DNA from 3 places in the Marinifilum sp. RC60d5 genome. Region 2 is predicted to be linked to each of the others. Evidence: riboswitches for the same ligand, from Rfam matches in the RefSeq annotation. Region 2 holds a riboswitch; each other region holds the start of a gene.
What was found. A riboswitch is a leader RNA that binds a small molecule or an ion and turns the genes downstream of it on or off. The one in region 2 is predicted to bind thiamine pyrophosphate.

Region 1 (7,403 bases), on a different contig from region 2:
CAGAAGCTCCCGAGGGAATTTTATCTGATAATAACTTGTATAACCTGGCTTTTCAGTTCGAGAATAAAGGAGGTATTGCCAGTCATAAGTATCAGGGGAAATGGGGGATGCTCGATCAATTTATGGTATCGGGAACCCTTCTTAACAGAAAGTCAATTTTATATTGCGATGTTGAGGGGATGAGTATTTTTGCTCCCGATTTTTTATTGGAAGCGGATGAAAGCTACTATGGAATAAAACCATTCAGAACCTTTACAGGATATAAGTTTCATGGAGGATATAGCGATCATTTGCCAATAATCCTTGATTTTTGGAGCCAATAATACTGATAAAAAACAGGCGATAATAAAAATTACCGCCTGCTTTATAATTTAATTAATCTTCGAGGCTTTCAATCAATGAAGCCAGATTTTTTTCATATAGTTTACTACCGGTTTTAGCATCGAAATTAGAACTAGGCCCAGCAATACAGCCACCTTCGCAAGCCATTACCTCAATAAAGTTACCACTGGTTTTTCCAGTTTTACCAAAAGCTTTAAGCATTTTAATCTTTTTCTTATCCAAACCATTAACAATTACAGGTTTAATGTTTACGTAAGGTTTTACCTCAAGCACTGATTGAGCTACTCCACCACTGGCAGCATAAGCTCTTCCATGATTTAAAATTGATTTATCAAGAGAAATAGGATTCTCTTGTGTAACTTCAACTTTCCAGCCGGTAAAAAGAGCAGAAAGTTCTTCAAAAGTCATTACGTAATCAACATTTGGATCTTTCATTCCTTCGCGACGCTTGGCAATACATGGCCCTATAAATACAATTTTTGCATTAGGATATTGTTCTCGAGCCTGCTCGGCCGAATAATACATCGGACTTTTTGTTTCCGACACATATTTTGCGATTTCCGGAATGTGTTTTTCAACGGCAGAAATATATGCAGGGCAGCACGAAGTTGTCATGAATGGATCTTTTCTTTCCAATCGTTCCAATAATTCGTCTGCTTCGTTCATGGTTGTTGTGTTTGCACCTTTGGCAACTTCCAGCACATCAGTAAAACCTAATTTTTTTATGGCACCAAGAACCGATTCGGTAGATGATTTAAACTGCCCAATAACTGCAGGTGCAGTTATTGCAACAATTTCTGTTTCTTCATCTTTAAGCGATTTCATCACATCTACAATCTGTGAATTTTCCATAATCGATCCGAAAGGACAGGCTGTGATACATTTTCCACAGTCGATACATTTTTCTTCATCAATTTGCTCAATACCGTATTCGTCTTTTGAAATGGCTCCCACAGGACAGGCATTTTCGCAAGGTACTGGCATAAAAATTATGGAGTGATATGGACAAATGCTCATACAAATACCGCAGTTAATACAGGTTTTTGGATTAATTTGAGCTTGACCATTTGCATTCCAGCTAATGGCTTCTTTCGGGCAGTTCATCATACATGGATGCGCAACACAACCCTTACAAAGGTTGGTTACTATGTAGGAATTTTTTACACAGGAAGTACACGCTTCATCTACAACAGTAAGAATTTTATTTATTGGATTTTTTCTTTCAAGAGCTTCCTTTGCATAGGAAGATAAAGTTTTTAATTCGTCTCTGTCATCTTCTAAATCGAAACCCAAAAGAGGAATTATTTTTTCTTTAATAATTACACGTTCTTTAAAAACACAACAACGATCAAGATCTTGTTTGCGGCGAGGAGCCATTTCCAATGGGATTCGATCCAATTGTTCCGTGAAATTACCTTCATTAAAAAGTTCTGCCATTCTGGATAGCAGATCTCTTCTGATAATCATAGTATTGTCGACGTAGGCCATTAAATATTATTTTAAATAGGTTAGTTAGTTTTTCAGCCGGCAAAAATATACATTAGATATGGTATGAGATGTGTTGTACAGCATGCAAAAGTTTGCAAGTGTAAAAAATAAGCCAGGAATTATCCTGGCTTATTTTTATTTGCTGTTTTTAACGGGTTTTAGCCCAAGTTCTTTTCCTTTTTTTATCATATATTGATAAGCAGCTTCTCTTTCGTTAGGAATTATTCCATCTAAAATTGCATCTTTTATGGCTACTTTAATATCACCTATCATTCGGCAGGGCGACAAATTAAATGTCTCTATTATTTCCTGACCATCAATGGGAGGCTGAAAATTGCGAACTGCATCTTTTTCTTCTACTTCCTTTAATTTGGTGCGCACCAACTGAAAATTATCAAGAAAACGCTTTACTTTTTCTTCGTTTTTCGAGGTAATATCGGCCTCGCATAATTTCATAAGATCGTCAATATCATCTCCTGCATCGAAAAGCAAACGTCGAATTGCTGAGTCGGTAACTTCTTCCTGTGCTAATACTATGGGGCGCATGTGAAGAAGAACCATTTTTTGTACGAATTTCATTTTTTCGTTCAGCGGCAATTTCATATTCTTAAAAATGCGGGGAATCATTTTTTCTCCTATAAAATTGTGAGCATGAAAAGTCCAGCCAATGCCTTTTACAAATTTCTTTGTATTTGGTTTGGCAATGTCATGAAGCAAAGCAGACCATCTTAACCAAAGCTTATCTGATTTTGGAGCCAATTGATCTAGAACTTCAAGTGTGTGATAGAAATTGTCTTTATGACTTATTCCATTTCTGGTTTCCCGGCCTTTTAGTTTTTGAAATTCTGGGAAAATTATTTTTAATAAACCGCATTCTTCCAGTAATTTAAAGCCAGTTGATGGCTTCTCAGACATTACAATTTTATTTAGCTCATCAATAATTCTTTCTTTTGAAATGATATGAATTCGCTCCCGGTTTTCTTTTATTGCAGCAAATGTCTCGTCTGATATTTTAAAATTTAGCTGAGTGGCAAAACGAATTGCCCGCATCATTCTTAAAGGATCATCCGAAAAGGTGATCATTGGATCCATGGGCGTTTTAATAATTTTGCTGTTTAAATCATTAATTCCACCAAAAGGATCGAGAAGTTCCCCAAAATTATCATTATGCAAGCTTAAGGCTAGTGCGTTAATGGTAAAGTCTCTTCGTTTTTGATCATCTTCCAAACTGCCATTTTCAACAATTGGATTTCTTGAATCTCTATTGTACGATTCTTTTCTTGCGCCTACAAATTCAATTTCAAGATCTTTAAATTTTAGCATGGCTGTGCCAAAATTCTTAAAAATAGAAACCTTAGGCTTACCTGCTTTTGCAGCAACTTGCTGGGCAAGTTCAATTCCGCTACCTATTACTACAACATCAATGTCTTTCGATTCTCGTTGTAAAAATATATCTCTTACAAATCCTCCAATCACATAGCTTTCCAAATTTTCTTTGCTTACTATTTCTGATATGATTGAAAATATAGGATGTTTTAAATGCTCTTTCACTTTTATATTGTCAGATGACCCGCATAGGTCGTTATTAATTCCCATTATCGCATTTATGACAAATCGACGGGATCTTTCGCTGACAAAATTACAATTATTTAAGCTGAAATTGAAAAAACTAAGAATATTTGCTTTGGCATACAAATTGTAAAATAAAAATATATATATTTGTAGATAAGTAGAATTTTAAATTAATTAAGGAGTTGTTATGGTAGAACATTTAACAAAAGAGACTTTTAAAGCTAAAGTATTTGATTTTGATAAGAATAAAGACTGGAAATTTGAAGGAGATAAACCTTGTTTAGTAGATTTTTATGCAGAGTGGTGTGGACCTTGTAAAACGGTAGCTCCTATTTTGGAAGAACTAAAAGCAGAATATGGTGAGGATCTTAACATTTATAAAATAAATACTGAGCAAGAGCAAGAGTTGGCATCTATGTTTGGAATTCAAAGTATACCTTCATTGTTGTTTATTCCAGAGAATGGTCAACCACAAATGGCTCAGGGAGCATTATCGAAAGAATCATTTGAACAGGCATTTTCTGAGGTTTTAGGAGTTGCTAAAAAATAAGAATTAGGTTTTCGTTAACAGCTGTGTAACTAAATCATTTGTAGCTTTAGCACGATATTGAAACTGGCTTTCAATATTCAATTTACCAACAAAAAAAGAAAGTTATGAAGAAGTTGATATTACTTGTGTTAGTCACGTTTGTAGGTACTAATATTTTTGCTCAGGCAAGTTCCGATTATGATGTAATTCATTTGAATGATACCAGTTTTAAGGAAAAGGTTTACGATTTTGAGAATAGTAAAGATTGGGTATTTAAAGGTGATAAACCTGTAATCGTTGACTTTTATGCAACCTGGTGTGGACCTTGTAAGAAAATTGCTCCTGTATTAAAAAAATTACAGAAGGAATATGGTGACGATATCCAGATTTACAAAGTGGATACCGATAAATCACCTAAAGTTTCTGCGGCATTTGGAATTAGAAGTATTCCGAGTTTATTGTTTATTCCTATGAAAGGAAAACCAACAATGGCACAAGGAGCTTTACCACAGGAAACTATGGTGAAAGCCATAAAAGATGTCTTAGGTGTAGAAGCACCTGAATCATTAAAATAGGTTTGAATATTAATTATAGTTTAGGTTTTTAAAAGTCGGCTTTTGGCCGGCTTTTTTGTTTTTGCTAATTTTCCAATTACCTTTGCAGCGAAATCACAGTGGGGTGCCTAAAATTACAGGCTGAGATCATACCCTTAAACCTGATCCGGGTAATGCCGGCGTAGGAAAATTGCGAATTAACTTTTCGCCAACCTGATCTTATTTAAACCTCATTGCAATATATTTTTAACGTTTTTAACTTTTAAACAATGTTTTCAAGAAAGATGAACTCTGTATTGCTCAGAGCAAGCGTGTTAATGCTATTGCAATTTGTTTGTTTTATCGGATTCTCTCAACTTAATCTTACAGGAAAGATTACCGATAAAGCAGGAAAAACACTTCAGGGTGCCACAATAGTAGTAAAAGGAACTTATTTAGGAACAATAGCTAATTCTAATGGCGAATACAAGTTTCAGAATTTAAAAGAAGGCGATTACAATTTAGTAGTCTCATTTTTGGGTTATCAAACTGCTCAAAAAGAAATTCAACTAAGAAAATCAGCTACTATTGATTTTAGCTTAGAAGCATCTGCTATAATGGCTGATGAAGTGCTAGTTGCTGCAACTCGTGCAGATTCAAAAACTCCGGTTGTAATTACCAATGTAAGTAACAAAGAGTTATCGAAGAGGAATTTAGGACAAGATATTCCATCTCTTTTATCCATTACGCCATCATTTGTAACAACAACAGATGCAGGTGCAGGAGTTGGTTATACTGGTTTTCGAATTCGTGGATCAGATGCAAATCGTATCAATGTAACAATTGATGGAATTCCATTGAATGATTCAGAATCGCATGGTGTTTATTGGGTAAATATGCCAGATTTCACCTCGTCATTAGATGATATTCAAATTCAGCGTGGAGTTGGAACATCAACAAGTGGAGCAGGAGCTTTTGGTGCAAGTATAAATATGCAAACACAAAATGTTAATGCTAAATCGTACGCTGAAATTTCAAGTTCAGCCGGTTCTTTCAATACTTTTAAGAATACAGTGAAATTGGGTACTGGCTTGAAAAAAGGATTCGCTTTTGATGTTCGTTTATCCAAAATTACTTCGGATGGATTTATTGACAGAGCAAGTTCTAACTTGCAGTCAGCCTATTTTTCGGGAGGATATTATGGCGATAAAACAAGTGTAAAGGCCAATATTATTGTGGGTAAAGAAAAAACTTATCAGGCATGGAATGGTGTTCCAAAAGTTCGGTTGGAAAATGATGAAGCTGGTATGCAGCGTTATGCAGATCATTGGCTAGTGAGCCAAGATGTGGTAGATCATATGATGGCTTCAGATAGCAGAACATACAATCAGTATACTTATAAAAATGAAACTGATAATTACTGGCAAAAGCATTATCGCTTGTTTTTAACACATTTATTTGATGATAATACAAAGTTCAATATGGCTTTTCATTATACTCAGGGAGAAGGTTATTATGAGCAGTTCAAGAAAAATGACAAACTAAAGAAATATGGTTTAGCTCCGATTGTAATTGGTGGTGAAAGCATAGAAAAAACGGATGTTATTCGTCGTAAATGGTTGGATAATGACTTTTATGGAACTGTATTTTCATTCTCTAAAAAGATGAATTCTGTAGACTTTGTTGCAGGTGGTGGATGGAACAAATATGATGGTGACCACTTTGGAGAAATTCGTTGGATGAAAAATGCGGGAGATGCTTTCTTAGGTGATAAGTATTACGATAATAACGGAACAAAGGAAGAGTACAATGTTTATACAAAAGCAAACATTGCTCTTAATCAGCAATTTGGTCTTTATGCCGATATGCAACTAAGAGGAATTGATTATAAAATTAAAGGAATAGACTCAGACTTAAGGGATGTGAGCCAAAAGCATGATTTCTTATTTTTCAATCCTAAGCTGGGTTTAAATTATGAAATAGATGAAAATCATCGTGTTTTTGCTTCTTTTTCTATTGCCAACCGAGAGCCAAACAGAAGTAATTATACCGATGCTAAACCAGGAGAAGCTCCAACAAGTGAGCGCTTATTTGATTATGAGTTGACCTATAAAATGTCAAAGGCTAATTTCTTATTTGAAGCAAATATGTTTTATATGAACTACAAAGATCAATTGGTTTTAACTGGTGAGATAAATGATGTTGGTAGTGCCGTAATGATGAATGTTGATAAATCGTACCGTGCAGGTATTGAGTTAAGTGCAGCTACAAATATCACCAAATATTTTTCCTGGAAAGGTAATTTATCATTAAGTAAAAATAAGGTGAAGAATTTTGTTGAGCATGTTGATAATTGGGAAACAGGAGAACAGAATATTACGAACCTGGGAACCACTGATTTGGCTTTTTCGCCAAATGTGACTGCGAATTCTATTTTTTCGTATGATAAATCAGGTTTTGGAGTACAATTTATATCACAATATGTGGGAGAGCAATATATCGATAATTCTTCGAGTAAGGACAGAAGTTTAGATGCTTACACTGTATCGAATATGAATTTTTCGTATGAGTTTAAACCTGGTTTTGCCGAGAGTTTAAAAATTAATTTCTTGGTTAACAATGTATTCGATGCTGAATATGAATCGAATGCATGGGTTTATTCATATATTATTGGAGGTGAGCGTTTTGCTATGGATGGTTACTTTCCACAGGCAGGAATTAATTTTCTGGCAGGCGTAACAGTAAGATTTTAATATTTGAAAAATAGAACACTGGATTTTAGCTTGCATAAAATCCAGTGTTTTTATAATATTTGTATATGAATTGGATTGTTGATAACATCATAGAGATTATTGGAACCCTTTCCGGATTAATATTTCTCTATCTGGAAATTAAGCAAAATAAATGGTTGTGGCCAGTCGGACTGTTAACTTCTGTGA
Region 2 (7,403 bases):
CCCCACTTTAGTAGACAGGTAATAAGAAGAACGATCCATTGTTTTTAAAGCCTTTCCTAAGACAGTTTCAGCTTTTGTATATCCATAATATGGCGATACATCAATAAAATTCATTCCATTATCAACAGCAACGTGCACCGTTTTTACTGCTTCGCTCTGATCGATATCATGAAACACACCACCCAATGAAGAAGCTCCAAAACTTAAAGTGGATAATTCCATGTCTGTTTTACCTAATTTTCTTTTTTCCATTTTATTATAATTTGTAGTTTATTTTATGCATACGTGTGCACAAGTGTGCAAATTTTTTATTTATGATGATTCTCTTTCAATTAAAGAGAAATCGAATACAGATGAATTGTTTTTAGTTGTTGAATTTTCCAATTTTATTCTGCTTAAAAGAATTCGAAAAGATGTTTCTGCTAAATCTTCTATGGGTTGTTCCAAAACTGATTGTGCTGGCTCCACCAGATCACAAAATCGTTCATTAGAAATTGTTAGTAAGCCCAAATCCTGTGGAATATGGATTCCCATTTGTTTACACTCCTTTAAAATTCCTGCTGTCAGAATAAACGAATCTACAAATAAAGCATCTGGTTTTTCCTCTTCATCCCATAGCTGCTTTAACAAAAAAGCTCCATCCTGCTCTTCAAATTCTTTTTTAATTTGTAAACTTTTGTGAAAAGATAAACCTAATGCTGCCAATGTATCTTTGTATCCTTTATTTCTCTCACCAAATACATTTATTTCGGTATTTCCTGTTAAGTGAGCAATTCTGGAAAACCCCTTATTTTTTAAGTACTTCACAGCTCTGGCAGCACCCTTATAGTTATTAACCTCTACTTTAGGAGCATTCACATCTTTACAATAACGATCGAAAAACACCAATGGAATTCCATAATCCATTAATCGATTAAAATGTGCTCCTTCTTTTGTATTTATTGATATTGATGCAATAACACCACCTACTCTGTTTCGAATTAGAGTCTGTACAATTTCCTGTTCCAGTTCATAGCTTTCTTTGGTCTGAAAAATAGATACTGTAAAACCTTCCTTACTCGCATGATCGGTTAATAAACTTACAAAACGAGCAAAAATCTCATGACTAATGTTAGGAATTATAATTGCTATGGTGTTTATGGTACGATTACGCAGATTTAGCGCATTTTGGTTTGGCTCATATCCCATTTTTTGTGCACAATCGAGAACCTGCTGTTTGGTAGTTTCACTAATTCTACTATCGCCACGTAATGCTCGCGATACAGTAGTATGGTGAACCTGAATTTTCTTCGCAATGTCTTTTATGGTTACTTTTGTCTTCATATCACATGATTTGTGCACACGTGAGCAAAAGTAGATCTTTTATTTGAAATACCAAGAAAATTATTGGAAAAATAAAAAGGCTAAATCCATTTTATGAAATCGTTTGTACTGATAACACGAGCAAATTCGCCATGTAAACTGGCTAAAGCTGTATCATGAATTAGTTGTGCCGAAAACTTTTCACCCTTAACGCCAATTTTATCAAAAGTTGCCGTGGCATCGCCAATTAAATAAGTTTCATATCCAAAATTACCCGCCATTCGTGTTGTTGTAGATATACAATGATCGGTGGTTAAGCCCACAATCACCAACTTTTTTATTCCATTACTATCCAGTTGTTCTTTTAAATCTGTACCAATAAATGCCGAATTTACATTCTTCTTTATAATAATCTCTCCAGCCCGCGGTTGGGTCAGTTCTAAAAATTCATTGCCTGAATTCTGAGGGTGTAAAGGAGATTCCTCAGTAGTTGAACAATGTTGAATATGATACAAAGGCCATTCATTCTCTCGCCAAATTTCCAGAATTTTTCCTGCATTCTCTTCTGCCTGCAAATTATTTCTTCCTCCACCCCAGTACGCAATATCATTAAATCCTTTTTGAAGGTCGATTAAAAGTAAGGCTGTATTCTCTGATATTTTCATGATTCCTGATTATTAAATAGCATTGATTCCTGAAATACATTTAATTCATGTTGTGTAGCTAAAACAAATGCTTCAATCATCTTATTTTTATTGCCTGAAAATACAGAATTTCTCTCAACTATTTCAATAAATTGATTGGTGTAAAATTCATATTCTTCTCCCACATAGGTATCTATAAATTTTTGATATGGATTATGATCCACATTCTGTTCTGATATACTGCTTCCCACAGCAGCATAAATCCAAAAACAAGGTAGCAAAGCAGCACAGGCCACTTCATAAGTTGATTCTTGAGAATGCTTTAACAGAAAGTCAGAATAATCAGCGAAAGCTGGTGACTGATTATTAACCTCCTTCAATTTATAATAGGATAAATATTCTTCTCTTACTATTTGTTCAATCTCCAAACCATCTGTTTGTAATTTTTTAAAAAAAGATTTATCCTCATTTGTGATTGCCAGATGACATAAATTTCCAAGAGCTTCGGCATCTTTTTTCAGATACAAAACATCCTGAGTTAAATAGTGAGCAAAACAAGCCTGAGACAAAGTTCCTGCCGCCAGTTCGGAAACAAAAGGGCAGGAAGTTATTTGCTTACAAATGGGATTTGCAAATTCCCAAATTTCTTGTGTAAAAGGCCCTGCAGCTTTCATTGTTTCCAATATTTATAAAAATGATTTACAGGTCCGTGGCCATCTCCAATTTTAAAATTGGCACCAGCCAAAATCGCTTTATCAATATATTTTTTTGCTAAACCAGCTGATGATTTTAAATCGAATCCCCTGGCCAAAAATGCAGCAAATGCCGATGACATTGTACAACCTGTTCCATGTGTATTTTGCGTATCTAATCTCTGCGATGCCATTTCCATAATTTCTTTATCCTCAAAACTATAAAAAATATCAATCAATTTTTCCTCGCTTAAATGCCCTGCTTTTAATAATACCGAAACACAAAATAAATCTGCTAATTCTTTAGCACAGGAAAACAATTCCGATTGATGCTCAATTTTTCTTCCCAATAGAATTTCTGCTTCAGGAATATTAGGTGTAAGCACACGAACTCTGGGAATTAATACTTCTTTAAGCGTATCAATTGCATCGGTTTGAAGCAATACATCACCCGAAGTTGCAACCATAACCGGATCGAGCACTATATTTTTGATTTCATATTTATCTAAAGCTCTGCAAACCGCATAAATTGTTTCTGAAGAATGTAACATGCCAATCTTTATGGCATCGGCACCAATATCGGAAAGTACCGATTCAATTTGTTCCTGCAAAATATTATTGGGAACAGGATGCACATTTGTCACGCCCAAAGTATTTTGAACTGTAATGGCTGTAATTGCTGTACTCGCATAACATTCACATGCCGAAATGGCTTTTATATCGGCCTGAATCCCTGCTCCTCCACCCGAGTCACTTCCTGCGATAGTTAACACCCTATTGTACTTCTTCATTGTATTCTAATTTTGAATTCACACTCCATTCCTCTCTTTTATAAGCACTATCCCAAAACATCCATTCCATTTTCGATGCCAGCACAAAAGAGTCTATCATTTTATTCTGCACAACTGGTGTAGCTTGGCCTGCTAATTCATTACAGATATTAATTGCACAATGAACGGCCTGATTAAATTCTTCGCTTCCATAAGTATTAATCCAGTTTTGATAAGGATTCTCTTGTGAAAATTGATGCGCGAGAATATAATCCCCAACTTGTTTATAAATCCAGAAACATGGCAATATTGCTGCTACCGCCTCCTCAATAGGTGCTGTAGCTAATTGTTTGTGAATAAAACAAGTATACAATAAACAAGAAGGAGAAGCCTCAACAACACTTTCTAAATTATTTACATAAGACCGATGAAGAGCCTGTTCCACCGCCACAGTATCTTTAGCAAAATTTAAAAATGATTCACGATGTTCGGCTTTTTCTAATTTACAGGCAATACCTGCTAACACTTTCCCAAATTCGGCCAAATACAAAGAATCTTGTTTTAAATAGAATTTGAATGTTTCCTGATTCAAACTACCATCAATTAATTCCTTTAAAAAAGGCAAATCTAAAATTTGAACATAAATCTCATTAATCGATGCCCATGCTTTCGTACTCCAATTCATTTTTCTATTTCCTTTAATAATTTACTAGCTGCAACTTGAGGATTATTACTGGAAATAACAGCAGAAACAACGGCAATACCATCGGCACCAGCTTTACATACAGCATTTGCATTTTGCTGGTTAATTCCTCCAATTGCCACCATCGGATGTCTTGAAAAGGATGCAATTTCTTTTACGCCTTCCAACTCCAATGGCATTGCAATATCACTTTTTGTTTGAGTAGAAAAAACCGGAGATAAACCAATATAATCAACATCTAAATTATTGGCTTCTTTTGCCTGTTCAATATTCTCAACCGACAAACCAATTATTTTATCAGTCCCTAAAATATTACGAGCCTGTTCATAAGGCAAATCGCTTTGCCCAATATGTAAACCATCTGCATTAACAGCCAAAGCAATATCTAACCTGTCGTTTATAATTAAAGGTACTTTATATGACATCAGAATTTTCTTGATACGAAGTGCTAAATCATAAAAATCCCTTGTACTTGACTCTTTATCGCGAATTTGAACCATACTAACACCACCTTTCACGGCAGCCTCAACAATTTCTTCAAGTGGTTTGCCCTTAGCCAGTACTTTATCTGTTACCAGATATAATTTTAAATCTTCCTTTATCATGATAATTTACAAATTGCCTGTTCAATTTCCACTGCCGATAAATTATAAAGGCAATCCAAAAAATGCATTTGCATGCTCCCTGGACCATCTGATTTAGCCGTTGCTAATTCTCCGGCAATTCCCATAAGCAGCATGGCATTGGTAGCTGCCTGAAGCGAATTTTTATTGCACGCTGCAAATGCACCTATAACAGCTGTGGCCGTGCATCCCATACCTGTAACTTTCTCCATCATAGATGTACCAAACTCAACCGATTCAAGTTTGTCACCATCGGTTATGTAATCTACCTCGCCACTAACAACAATCACACATTTAAGTTTTTTTGCCAAAAGCCTAGCCGAATCGATAGCAGAGCTTGTTGATGCAGTACTATCGACTCCTTTTGTGCACATTTCCTGATTTACCAAAGCCATAATTTCCGAGGCATTTCCTCTTATGATATTTGGACTGCAGATTTTTATTAGTTTATGTGCCGATTCGGTTCGATAAGGAGTTGCTCCTACTCCCACAGGATCAAAGACAATCGGAATGTTTCTTTCGCGAGCTTTTAGACCGGCTATAATCATTGCCTCAAACCAATTTTTCGATAAAGTTCCCATATTTAACACCAAAGACGAAGCAATTGCAGCCATATCCTCTACTTCGTTTATAGCATGCGCCATTACGGGCGAAGCTCCTATTGACAAAAGTGCATTTGCCGTATTATTCATCACAACATAATTGGTGATATTATGCACTAATGGAGAGTTTTCTCTAATTCGTTTCAGATTATCAATAATTTCTTTTGGATTTTTCATTTTTCCTTAGTTTTTAGTGGCACAAATTGCTACATAATCTCCACAATCGTATCCTTCAATAGGTTCTTCGGCAAGAGCATTAGAATACAAAGGATGTTTGGTTAAGGTTTGTGCAAATTGCAGATTCTTAAAATTTGCATTTTTTATCATTTTTATCTTCTCAGCAGTAGTTCTCCAATTGGCAACTTTTACCAAGTCAATAGGGTAAGGATCTCTTGGCTGAACACCTCCCAGCAATTCATGATCCCAGCTCCCTACAGCTTTAGCCAGATTATACAAAACACCATAAGAACTCTCTTTAGGCACATCTATTACAACAAGTTTTCCTCCCAGACGCAGTGCTTCATAGGCTTTGTTGAGTGCTTTCTGCAAATCGGTAATATAACTTGGTGTGCCATTAAAAAGAATGGTATCATAATTCTCTTTCTCCAATTCCATTTCTTCAGCTGTCGTAATACTTACCTTCAAGCCTCTTTTGCGGGCTATTGCTGCCATTTCTTTGGAAGGCTCAATTCCATTTTTTACCAAAATACCAAACTCCTTTTTCAATATGTTTTCAAATAAACCACTTCCGCAGCCCACCGAAAAAACCTCTCCAGCATCTTTTAAAAAGTGAGCTACCAATTTTACTTCGGAGTACAAAACGTTTTCGTTTTCGAGAAACCATGCATCATAGTCCGATGCATATTCATTAAATTTAGAACTCATTTTATCGATTTTATACAATTAATTATTTACTAATTATCTGCACACCAAACGATTCTAAACAAAAAAAACCGTTTCGTACATAACGAAACGGTTCAATCTATATAAAAACTAAAGTTATATTTCAGATGAGTCGTTTCCCTACGCTACTATTATGCAGATCAGGTTAAAGGGTAAAATCTCAGCCTGAGTATAATCTCAAGCACCCCTAACGGTAAAACAAAGGTATAATTATTTTACAAAATAGTTCAAATCAATTAATAATATCCATGAAGAAAATACTTTGCCGGATCTTTCCAGATTTCGTTTCTATATTTAGCATTTTCATGAATTGCTGCAGTTACATGCAAATCAACACCAATTATTTCCTGTCCTATAGTAAACGATTCTCTCTTATATTTTAAATCACCTAAACGAATTTGTTTTTCACTATTAAGTGATTCAAACAAGAATAAATCAGGTTTTTCCTGATTGAATGGAGCATTCTCTTTTTTAAATTCTTCCCACAATTTAAAATAATCGCCTTTTTTTTGCTGAGCAAACAAAGAAGAAGTAATAATCAACAATATTAAAACACTAAATATCTGTTTCATAATATTCTGAATACATAAAACAATTAACTCTCAAGTTAATAAACATATTTACAAGCTAAATGTAAATTAACTTTTTTTATCAACAAAAATAAAACAAAGCACATTTACTTTAACTTTGCAGATTCACACAATAAAATCATGCAAACAATACAAGAAATACTGGAAATTTATACTGGACGAATTCTGTCCACAAAAAAATTACCTGCACGAAAAGCCTCTTTTGCTGCACTTCCCGAGGAAATGAATTCTGAATTAAAAGAGTGCATTCAGCAAATGGGATATGAGCAATTGTATTCACACCAAGCTGAAATGTATAATCGTGCAATACAAGGCAAATCAGTGGTTATTACCACAGGCACTGCCAGCGGTAAATCACTTTCTTTCTATCTTCCGGTAATACAACGAATTCTTGAAAATCCCAGCCGAAGAGCTCTTTTTATTTATCCTACCAAAGCACTCACGAAAGATCAACTTCGAAATATAGTTGAATTTGTAGAGTATTTTGGCAAACATCGCATACAAGCAGGAATTTACGATGGTGATACTCCCGCATCGGAACGATCGAGAATTCGCGAAGAAGCCAATATTATCC
Region 3 (7,403 bases), on a different contig from region 2:
TTTTCGAAAAGCTAATTAAACTATTAAAAAGACAGTAGATATCAATACACGATAAAGAGTAAATAAAAAATGTAATTTTTATTTTAACAGGATACGGAAATTTTGAAATTTATGCTGTATTTATATCAATGCTCTCTATAAAATGGCTTATGTGCGGGCTTAAAATACGTAGGAATATTATTTTTAGCGAAGGATTTGCTTCTTTGTGCGATGCTCGGCATTTTTCTTCAAATAATAGGCTATCATGTATCCGCGCAAGCGTTTTTTATTGTCACGAAATACAAATTTTCCTGCATCGCGAATTTCATCGATACACAGCTTAAGGTAGGTGTAGGTTTTATCACGAAATCGCTTATTTTCTTTTATATTCCAATTGTTTGCATGACACTTACCTGCTAATATTCCTAATCGATTTGATAAGTCTGATGCTTTAGTGAGCAATTGAAAATCGAAAGATATTTTTTCCAGTAAATCTTTATTAGCATCTCCTAATACCCTCAAATTAGACAGTGTTTGAATGAGGGAAGCATGACTATTTGCTTTTTTATTTCGTTTTAATGTTTTGGATAATTTCTCATCGTTTCGGAATGCATATGTAAAATAATGAAGCAGTTCTCTGTAAAGATCTTTTCCAGTTTGTAGTTCCTTTTTCCAGTTTTTATCTAGCTCCGATTGAGTTTCTTTGGAATGAATCCAGCAGGTTTGCACCTTTCGGCAAATGTCAATTCTAACAATTAATTCGTCGATATGTTGCTGCCTAATGCCCACTCTGGCGAGTTCGTTTAAATCGTCTTTTGTCCAGAGTACGAGGTTTTCGGCGTCCTGCAGATAGGTGCTAACGGGGATGGTGGGCTCGATGATGTTTTCTGTTGTAATGGATTTTATTTCGAGTAAAGAATTTTCAGGAATAGTAAGTTCTGCTATATTCATGCTAAGGTAAGTTTGGTAATTGATAGATTAAATTTAGCAGAATCTTACTATAATTTATCATTTAGGCTGATCAAAATTTTAGCTTATGAAAGAATGAAAGGTGAAATTTTAATGGGATTTCTATTGTTTTTGCTGTTAAAAAAAAGCTACCAATTGGGATTGGTAGCTTCTATAATTAATTGCTGTTTGCTATTATTTCACAAAGTTGGTCATTATTTTTTTCTCTATTTCAGGAGCTTTCACCTTGTTTTTTCCATTTTCCATTAATTCCAGCAGGTAAGCCATGTTTTTACCCAAAACTCTCATAATTTGAACGCCTTCTTTATCTTCATGAACCTGTCCCGGGAACAAACCATGAATCACATTCCAGTAGTTCGAAGTTGGAATCATCATTTCGGAATAGGTCAGGTAGTTGTTCATTTCGTTAAAGGCAGGTAATCCTCCCGAACGACGAACTGCTGCAACAGAGGCACCTACTTTGTGGCGGAACAAATTTCCATTGGCTCCGGCAACATAAAATGCGCGATCGAGGAATGATTTAAGACTTGCGCTCAAGGATGCGTAATGAACCGGAGAACCCAAAAGAATTCCATCGGCTTCTTTCATTTTCTGAATCCATTCGTTCACATTATCGTTTTTAATGATGCATTTTTCATCTTTATTTTTAAAACACATGTTGCAGCCGGTACATGCTTTCACATTTTTAATGCCAACATTTACAATTTCTGTCTCAATTCCTTTAGCTTCCAACTGTTCACATACCAATTGTAAAGCATGGTAAGTATTTCCTTCTTTCTTAGGGCTTCCGTTAAATGCGACGACTTTCATTTGTTTTTTATTTTAAGTTATGTTTTTCTGTTTTGGATTTTTCGGGAGAACTTACCATATAATCATTTTCCTGTGTGTAGAAAGCTTTGTACATGGACGTTTCATATAATAATAATTTGTTTTTTAGTTGCTATATGGAACTTTCAAATTACACTCATTCTCTTGTTTGTAATGCTTTTTACAGGCTTGTTTCATATTTTGAGTTTTATTGTTTTAATCATTTTTGATTTATAAGAAATAGAAAAGTTCTCACCAATCTAGCTCACAAAAATAATCAGTAAGCAAATGCAATTGTTTTAATAATTTGTTAATAGAATAAATCTATTTTAGGCTAATGATTTTGGTATTTTTACGGGTAAAGATAATTGATCCGAATTATTTATTCGTGCAAGATTTTAAACTTAAGTGCAGCATTCTAATATTTTTATTTTACATTTGCAATTATATAAACTAGGGGTGCCTAACTTTAAGGCTGAGATTATACCCTTTACCTGATCAGGATAATGCCTGCGTAGGAAAGTAAAGACAAGTCTACTTTATTTAGAGTAGGATAGCCCCTGTTTATTAATAGTATTTACTTAATAAACAATAAAATGGAGCAAATTGTATCTGCAGGAATCGTTGATTCCTATTTTAAAAAACTCAAAGAAAATTTATCGGTTGATGTGGCAATAGTTGGAGGGGGTCCTTCCGGATTGGTTGCGTCTTATTATCTCGCAAAGAAAGGTTTTAAAGTTTCTTTGTACGAAAGTAAATTGGCTCCAGGTGGAGGCATGTGGGGTGGTGCTATGATGTTTAATGAAATTATTGTGCAAAAAGATGCCTTACACATTCTTGATGAGTTGAACATTTCGTATGCAAATTATCAAGGAGATTATTATACCATTGATTCGGTACATGCAACTTCGGCATTAATTTATCATGCTACACAGGCGGGTGTGAAAATGTTCAATTGTTCTTCTATCGAAGATGTTGTTTTTCAAAATAATAAAGTATGTGGAGTAGTTTTGAACTGGTCTCCTGTTCGTAGAGAAGGATTACATGTTGATCCTTTGGTGATTATGGCAAAAGCTGTGGTAGATGGAACGGGTCATGAATGTGATATTGTAAGCACACTAGAACGTAAAAACGATGTAAAGCTGAATACGAAAACAGGTAAGGTAATGGGGGAATATTCATTATCGATTGATGAAGCGGAGAGAACTACAGTAGAAAATACCAAAGAAGTATATCCAGGTTTGTATGTGTCGGGAATGGCATCGAATGGTGTGAGTGGTGGATTTCGAATGGGACCAATTTTTGGAGGAATGCTTTTGTCAGGTGAAAAATTGGCTGATTTAATTGCTGAAAATTTAAGGAAATAAGATGGAAGACTTTGGTTTATACATTATTATTACAAATCCACAATCTACTTATCGACATATTGCAGAATCTTGTGTTGAAAACGGTGTTAAGATGTTGCAATTGCGAGAAAAAGACTTATCTGACAAGGAATTAATTAGGATTGGAAAAGAGATTAGAGGCATTACCAAGGGAAGTGAAACTAGTTTTGTGATGAATGATCGTCCTGATATTGCCGCCATTTGTGATGCTGATTTCTTACACCTCGGGCAAGATGATGTGTCGATGGAGGATGCTCGAAAGATTGTTGGAGATATGAAGATTGGCTTATCTACTCATTCCATTTTGCAAGTTAAGGAAGCTTTGGCTCAAAAGCCAGATTACATTGGTTTTGGTCCTATTTACCCAACTACTACAAAAGCGAAACCTGACAAAACTGTTGGTGTTGAACAATTAAAGCAAGTATTGGATTTAGCGACTGTTCCAGTGGTTGCCATTGGAGGAATTTTTCCTGAAAATATAGATGATATTTTAAATGCGGGAGCTAAAAATATTGCTATGGTTCGGCATTTTATGCAAACCGATCAGTTCGATCAAAGAATTCAAGACGTTACGAATTTACTAAACAAGAAATAATGACTACACAAATACAAAAAGCTAAAGAAGGCTTTATTACACCCGAAATGAATGCGGTTGCTCAGCAAGAGAAAGTTGATGTTAAATGGTTACGAAACGAGATTGCTTCAGGACGAATTGTTATTCCTAAAAATATAAATCATGATTTTCCGGTTAAGGCAATTGGGAATGGTTTACGAACCAAGGTAAATGCGAACATGGGAACCTCTGAAAAACATTGTTTTTTCAAAGAGGAATTGGAAAAAATGGATGTTGCCATTGCCAATGGAGCTGATGCGATAATGGATTTATCAACAGGTGGCGATTTGCATATTATTCTTCAACGAATACTTCAGAAGTCATCTGTAATGGTTGGTACTGTACCTATCTACGGAGTTGCCACACGCTTATTGGCTGAAGGGAAAGAAATTTCAGAACTCGATCCAGAAGATTTGTTTCGAGAGATTGAAATTCAGGCAAAAATGGGTGTTGATTTTATGACTTTACATTGTGGTGTAACCAATGTTTCTCTTTCGTTTTTGGAGAATGAAAATAGGGTTTGTGGAATTGTGAGTCGTGGAGGAGCTTTGTTAAAACGATGGATGAAGGAGAACAAGAAAGAAAATCCATTGTATGAGCAGTACGATCGAGTATTGGATATCTGTAAACAATATGATGTGACCATTAGTTTAGGAGATGGTTTGCGTCCTGGTGCTGGTGCCGATGCAACAGATCGTGCTCAAGTGGCTGAATTGTTGGTTTTAGGTGAATTGGTCGATCGTGCCAGAGAAAAAGGCGTTCAGATTATGGTAGAAGGTCCAGGACATATGCCTTTGGATCAGATTGAAGCCAATATGAAATTGATGAAAAGACTTTGTGGTGAAGCACCATTTTATGTTTTAGGGCCCTTGGTTACCGATGCCGCACCAGGATACGATCATATTGTAGGAGCAATTGGGGGAACTGTTGCAGCCATTCACGGAGCCGATTTTTTGTGTTACGTAACGCCTGCCGAACATTTGTGTTTGCCCAATGTACAAGATGTAAAAGAAGGTGTAATCGCTAGTCGAATTGCTGCACATTCTGCCGATTTAGTGAATAATGTAGCAGGTGTCCGTCAGCAAGATTTTACCATTTCGAAGGCACGTTACGATCTTGATTGGGAGACAATGTTTCAGAATAGTATCGATCCGGAATTGGCCAGAAAGCGAAAAATGGATTCGGAAAGTAGCGAAGAGGATCATTGCACGATGTGTGGTAATCTGTGCGCTGTGAAAAACGATAAAAACATGTAGAAATGGACTAATTTTTAACAATTGCAGCTTCGGATAGTTGTGGAGGAGCAGGTATGCAACAGGATTGTAAAGTTGCACACGATTTGGGCTATTGGGCACTTTCGGCGCTTACGGGAATTACGTCTATTTTTTAAAGCACCGTCAGGGATAAAAAAAATCGCTGACGGGCTTAGTAGATATGAATGTTGTTTATGAATTAGAGGGAGAGCCTAAGTTTCAATAAAAAGGATTCTCCGCGGCGAGCCTTGTGGGTTCTATTATTCTCTTTTCTTTATTCCAATCACCGAATTGAGGGAGATGAATATATTGTTGAAATTGATGAATATTAGAAAGAAATTGATACCGATAAAGTCTACTTTGAGGATTTTAGAAAAGTGATAAATGCAGCATCAGACTTTAATTAGGCGGTTTTAATTTTAGAGAAAAACTAAATGCCCAAATCACATCGATTTGGGCATTTATCATTGCAAATGAGTTTGACTATTCACCTTCAATTTCAGCAATAATTGCCAAAGCATGATCGCGAAGAGGTTTGTATTTGTAATACCATATAATAAAGCCAATAATTAATGCAAGAGTAAAAAAAGCACCTAAAAAGATGTGAAAAGTCACCATGTCAATTTCATTGATGGAGTTTATAGATAAGCCGATATCTAGTAATACAATTGCAAGAATTGCCCAAATTGCTTTAGGTCGAATGGGTTGATATCTGGCGGCTGCTTTTTTCAACATTAGAAGAGTGGGTAATGAATAATCGGCATTTTTATATTCATTTTGATATTGTCCTAAAATAATGAGGAAAACGATGAATGAGCTTATAATTGTTAGTCCTGCAATTAGGTTCATTATGTCTTTTGTATCAAGATAAATAACAATTGTCATGATCACATACATTGGAATTAAGGCCCAATAAATAGCTTTAAGAACTTTGCATAAATTGGCGTAATTGTTATCCTCTTTTTTGAGTTTACTCATTAAATGATCTAAATTGATTTTTTCGCTGTTATCTTTATTTACGTTCATGAGTACCTCCTGTCAGTTTAGTTTTTAATTGTGTCTTAATTCTGTGTATTTTAACCTTTACATTGGGTTCGTTTATACCAATTACATCTGCAATTTCACGCATACTTAAACCTTCAAGCATTAGGGATATTAAGGCCTTATCGATTACCGACAGCATATTTAATTCGTTTTGGAGTAGATTGAACTGGCTTTCTTCTTTTTGTTTGATATCCAATTCTTCATCATCAACAATAGAATTTAAATTTTGCGTATCGCTATGTACAATCAGTTTCATTTCTCTGTAGCTTTTGCCGGTAAAGCTCAGCGATGTGTTAACAGCTATACGATAAACCCATGTACTAATTGCCGATTTTCCTTTGAATTGATCCAAACTTTTCCAGATATTAACCAGTACTTCCTGATACATATCTTTTTGATCTTCGGCATTCGAATTATAGTAACGGCATATTCGCTGTATGCGCTCGCTATTATCCGATAGAATTTGATTAAATAGCTCTTCTTTTTTCAATGTGTGTAAATTTGATTCTTTATCTATTTAGTAAGAGAGGAGTGTAATTGGTTACACTTTTTTTTGATATTTTTTATTTATAATATTTCAAAACCATTATAAGTTTCAAATTTCCAGATCTCAATTATCTTACTAACAGGCATTTCGTAAGGTTTATAGCTCCGGTTTGTCGATACCAGTAAAAAAGATTTATTTTTCTCAAGCTGTTTGTATACTACTTTAAATACAATACCATCATCTTGTGTAACAATAATGCATGGAGTTCCATCCTTAATATTTTCCCAGTTTTGAATATAAGAGGCGGTAACCCACGATCCTTCAGAAATTGGTAACATAGAGTCTCCCTGAATTTGAAATGTGCGATAACTTTTATCTTTAGGTAAAAATGGGAGCGTGAATTTTGGTAGGGATTCGATAAAATCCAAATCGCCATAGCTATTGGTATAGCCGGCCTGAGCTTTTAGGGGAACCATTTCTATATTTTCTTCTCCATCCTGATTTACTGATATGGTAAGCAAGCGTAATTTTTTACCAGTTACATCAATATCAAATCCATTTTCTATCTGCGAAAGCTGAAATTCCGATAATTCCTGCAATTTATACCTTAGTAAGGCATCAATAGAAACGCCAAAGTATTCAGCAAATTTAATTAGCACTTTAAAAGGAGGCTGAACACTTTTTTCATATCCTGCTAAAGTGGTTCTGGTAATTCCCAATTGCTCAGATAAATCGGCCTGTGATTTCTTTCTTCTCTTGCGAAGAAACTTGATATTTTCTGCAAAAAACATAGCTACTTTTTTTCAAAGATAGGAAAGAAAGACTAAATTATAGACAAAATAATGACGAAATTATCGACAATTAAT

Region 1: another riboswitch for thiamine pyrophosphate. It lies ahead of ACT3CE_RS01585 (TonB-dependent receptor); the one in region 2 lies ahead of ACT3CE_RS16155 (class I SAM-dependent DNA methyltransferase).
Region 3: another riboswitch for thiamine pyrophosphate. It lies ahead of ACT3CE_RS14335 (sulfide-dependent adenosine diphosphate thiazole synthase); the one in region 2 lies ahead of ACT3CE_RS16155 (class I SAM-dependent DNA methyltransferase).

Annotation. Positions count from the first base shown of each region.
Region 1 covers NZ_JBQTGK010000001.1:396,356-403,758, reverse strand. The annotation lists gene ACT3CE_RS01610 (endonuclease/exonuclease/phosphatase family protein) at 1-323, shown strand, start outside; gene ACT3CE_RS01605 (monomeric [FeFe] hydrogenase) at 376-1,830, opposite strand; gene ACT3CE_RS01600 (CCA tRNA nucleotidyltransferase) at 1,966-3,426, opposite strand; gene trxA (thioredoxin) at 3,590-3,952, shown strand; gene trxA (thioredoxin) at 4,057-4,506, shown strand; TPP riboswitch at 4,597-4,691, shown strand; gene ACT3CE_RS01585 (TonB-dependent receptor) at 4,755-7,217, shown strand; gene pnuC (nicotinamide riboside transporter PnuC) at 7,283-7,403, shown strand, end outside.
Region 2 covers NZ_JBQTGK010000010.1:84,872-92,274, forward strand. The annotation lists gene ACT3CE_RS16115 (aldo/keto reductase) at 1-252, opposite strand, end outside; gene ACT3CE_RS16120 (LacI family DNA-binding transcriptional regulator) at 313-1,323, opposite strand; gene ACT3CE_RS16125 (cysteine hydrolase family protein) at 1,404-1,967, opposite strand; gene ACT3CE_RS16130 (TenA family protein) at 1,964-2,620, opposite strand; gene thiD (bifunctional hydroxymethylpyrimidine kinase/phosphomethylpyrimidine kinase) at 2,617-3,429, opposite strand; gene tenA (thiaminase II) at 3,413-4,093, opposite strand; gene thiE (thiamine phosphate synthase) at 4,090-4,716, opposite strand; gene thiM (hydroxyethylthiazole kinase) at 4,713-5,513, opposite strand; gene ACT3CE_RS16155 (class I SAM-dependent DNA methyltransferase) at 5,520-6,221, opposite strand; TPP riboswitch at 6,340-6,438, opposite strand; gene ACT3CE_RS16160 (hypothetical protein) at 6,476-6,811, opposite strand; gene ACT3CE_RS16165 (DEAD/DEAH box helicase) at 6,950-7,403, shown strand, end outside.
Region 3 covers NZ_JBQTGK010000007.1:8,925-16,327, reverse strand. The annotation lists gene ACT3CE_RS14345 (hypothetical protein) at 184-930, opposite strand; gene ACT3CE_RS14340 (flavodoxin family protein) at 1,123-1,758, opposite strand; TPP riboswitch at 2,201-2,293, shown strand; gene ACT3CE_RS14335 (sulfide-dependent adenosine diphosphate thiazole synthase) at 2,352-3,122, shown strand; gene thiE (thiamine phosphate synthase) at 3,124-3,735, shown strand; gene thiC (phosphomethylpyrimidine synthase ThiC) at 3,735-5,009, shown strand; gene ACT3CE_RS14320 (hypothetical protein) at 5,490-6,032, opposite strand; gene ACT3CE_RS14315 (RNA polymerase sigma factor) at 6,019-6,540, opposite strand; gene ACT3CE_RS14310 (XRE family transcriptional regulator) at 6,618-7,328, opposite strand; gene dinB (DNA polymerase IV) at 7,402-7,403, shown strand, end outside.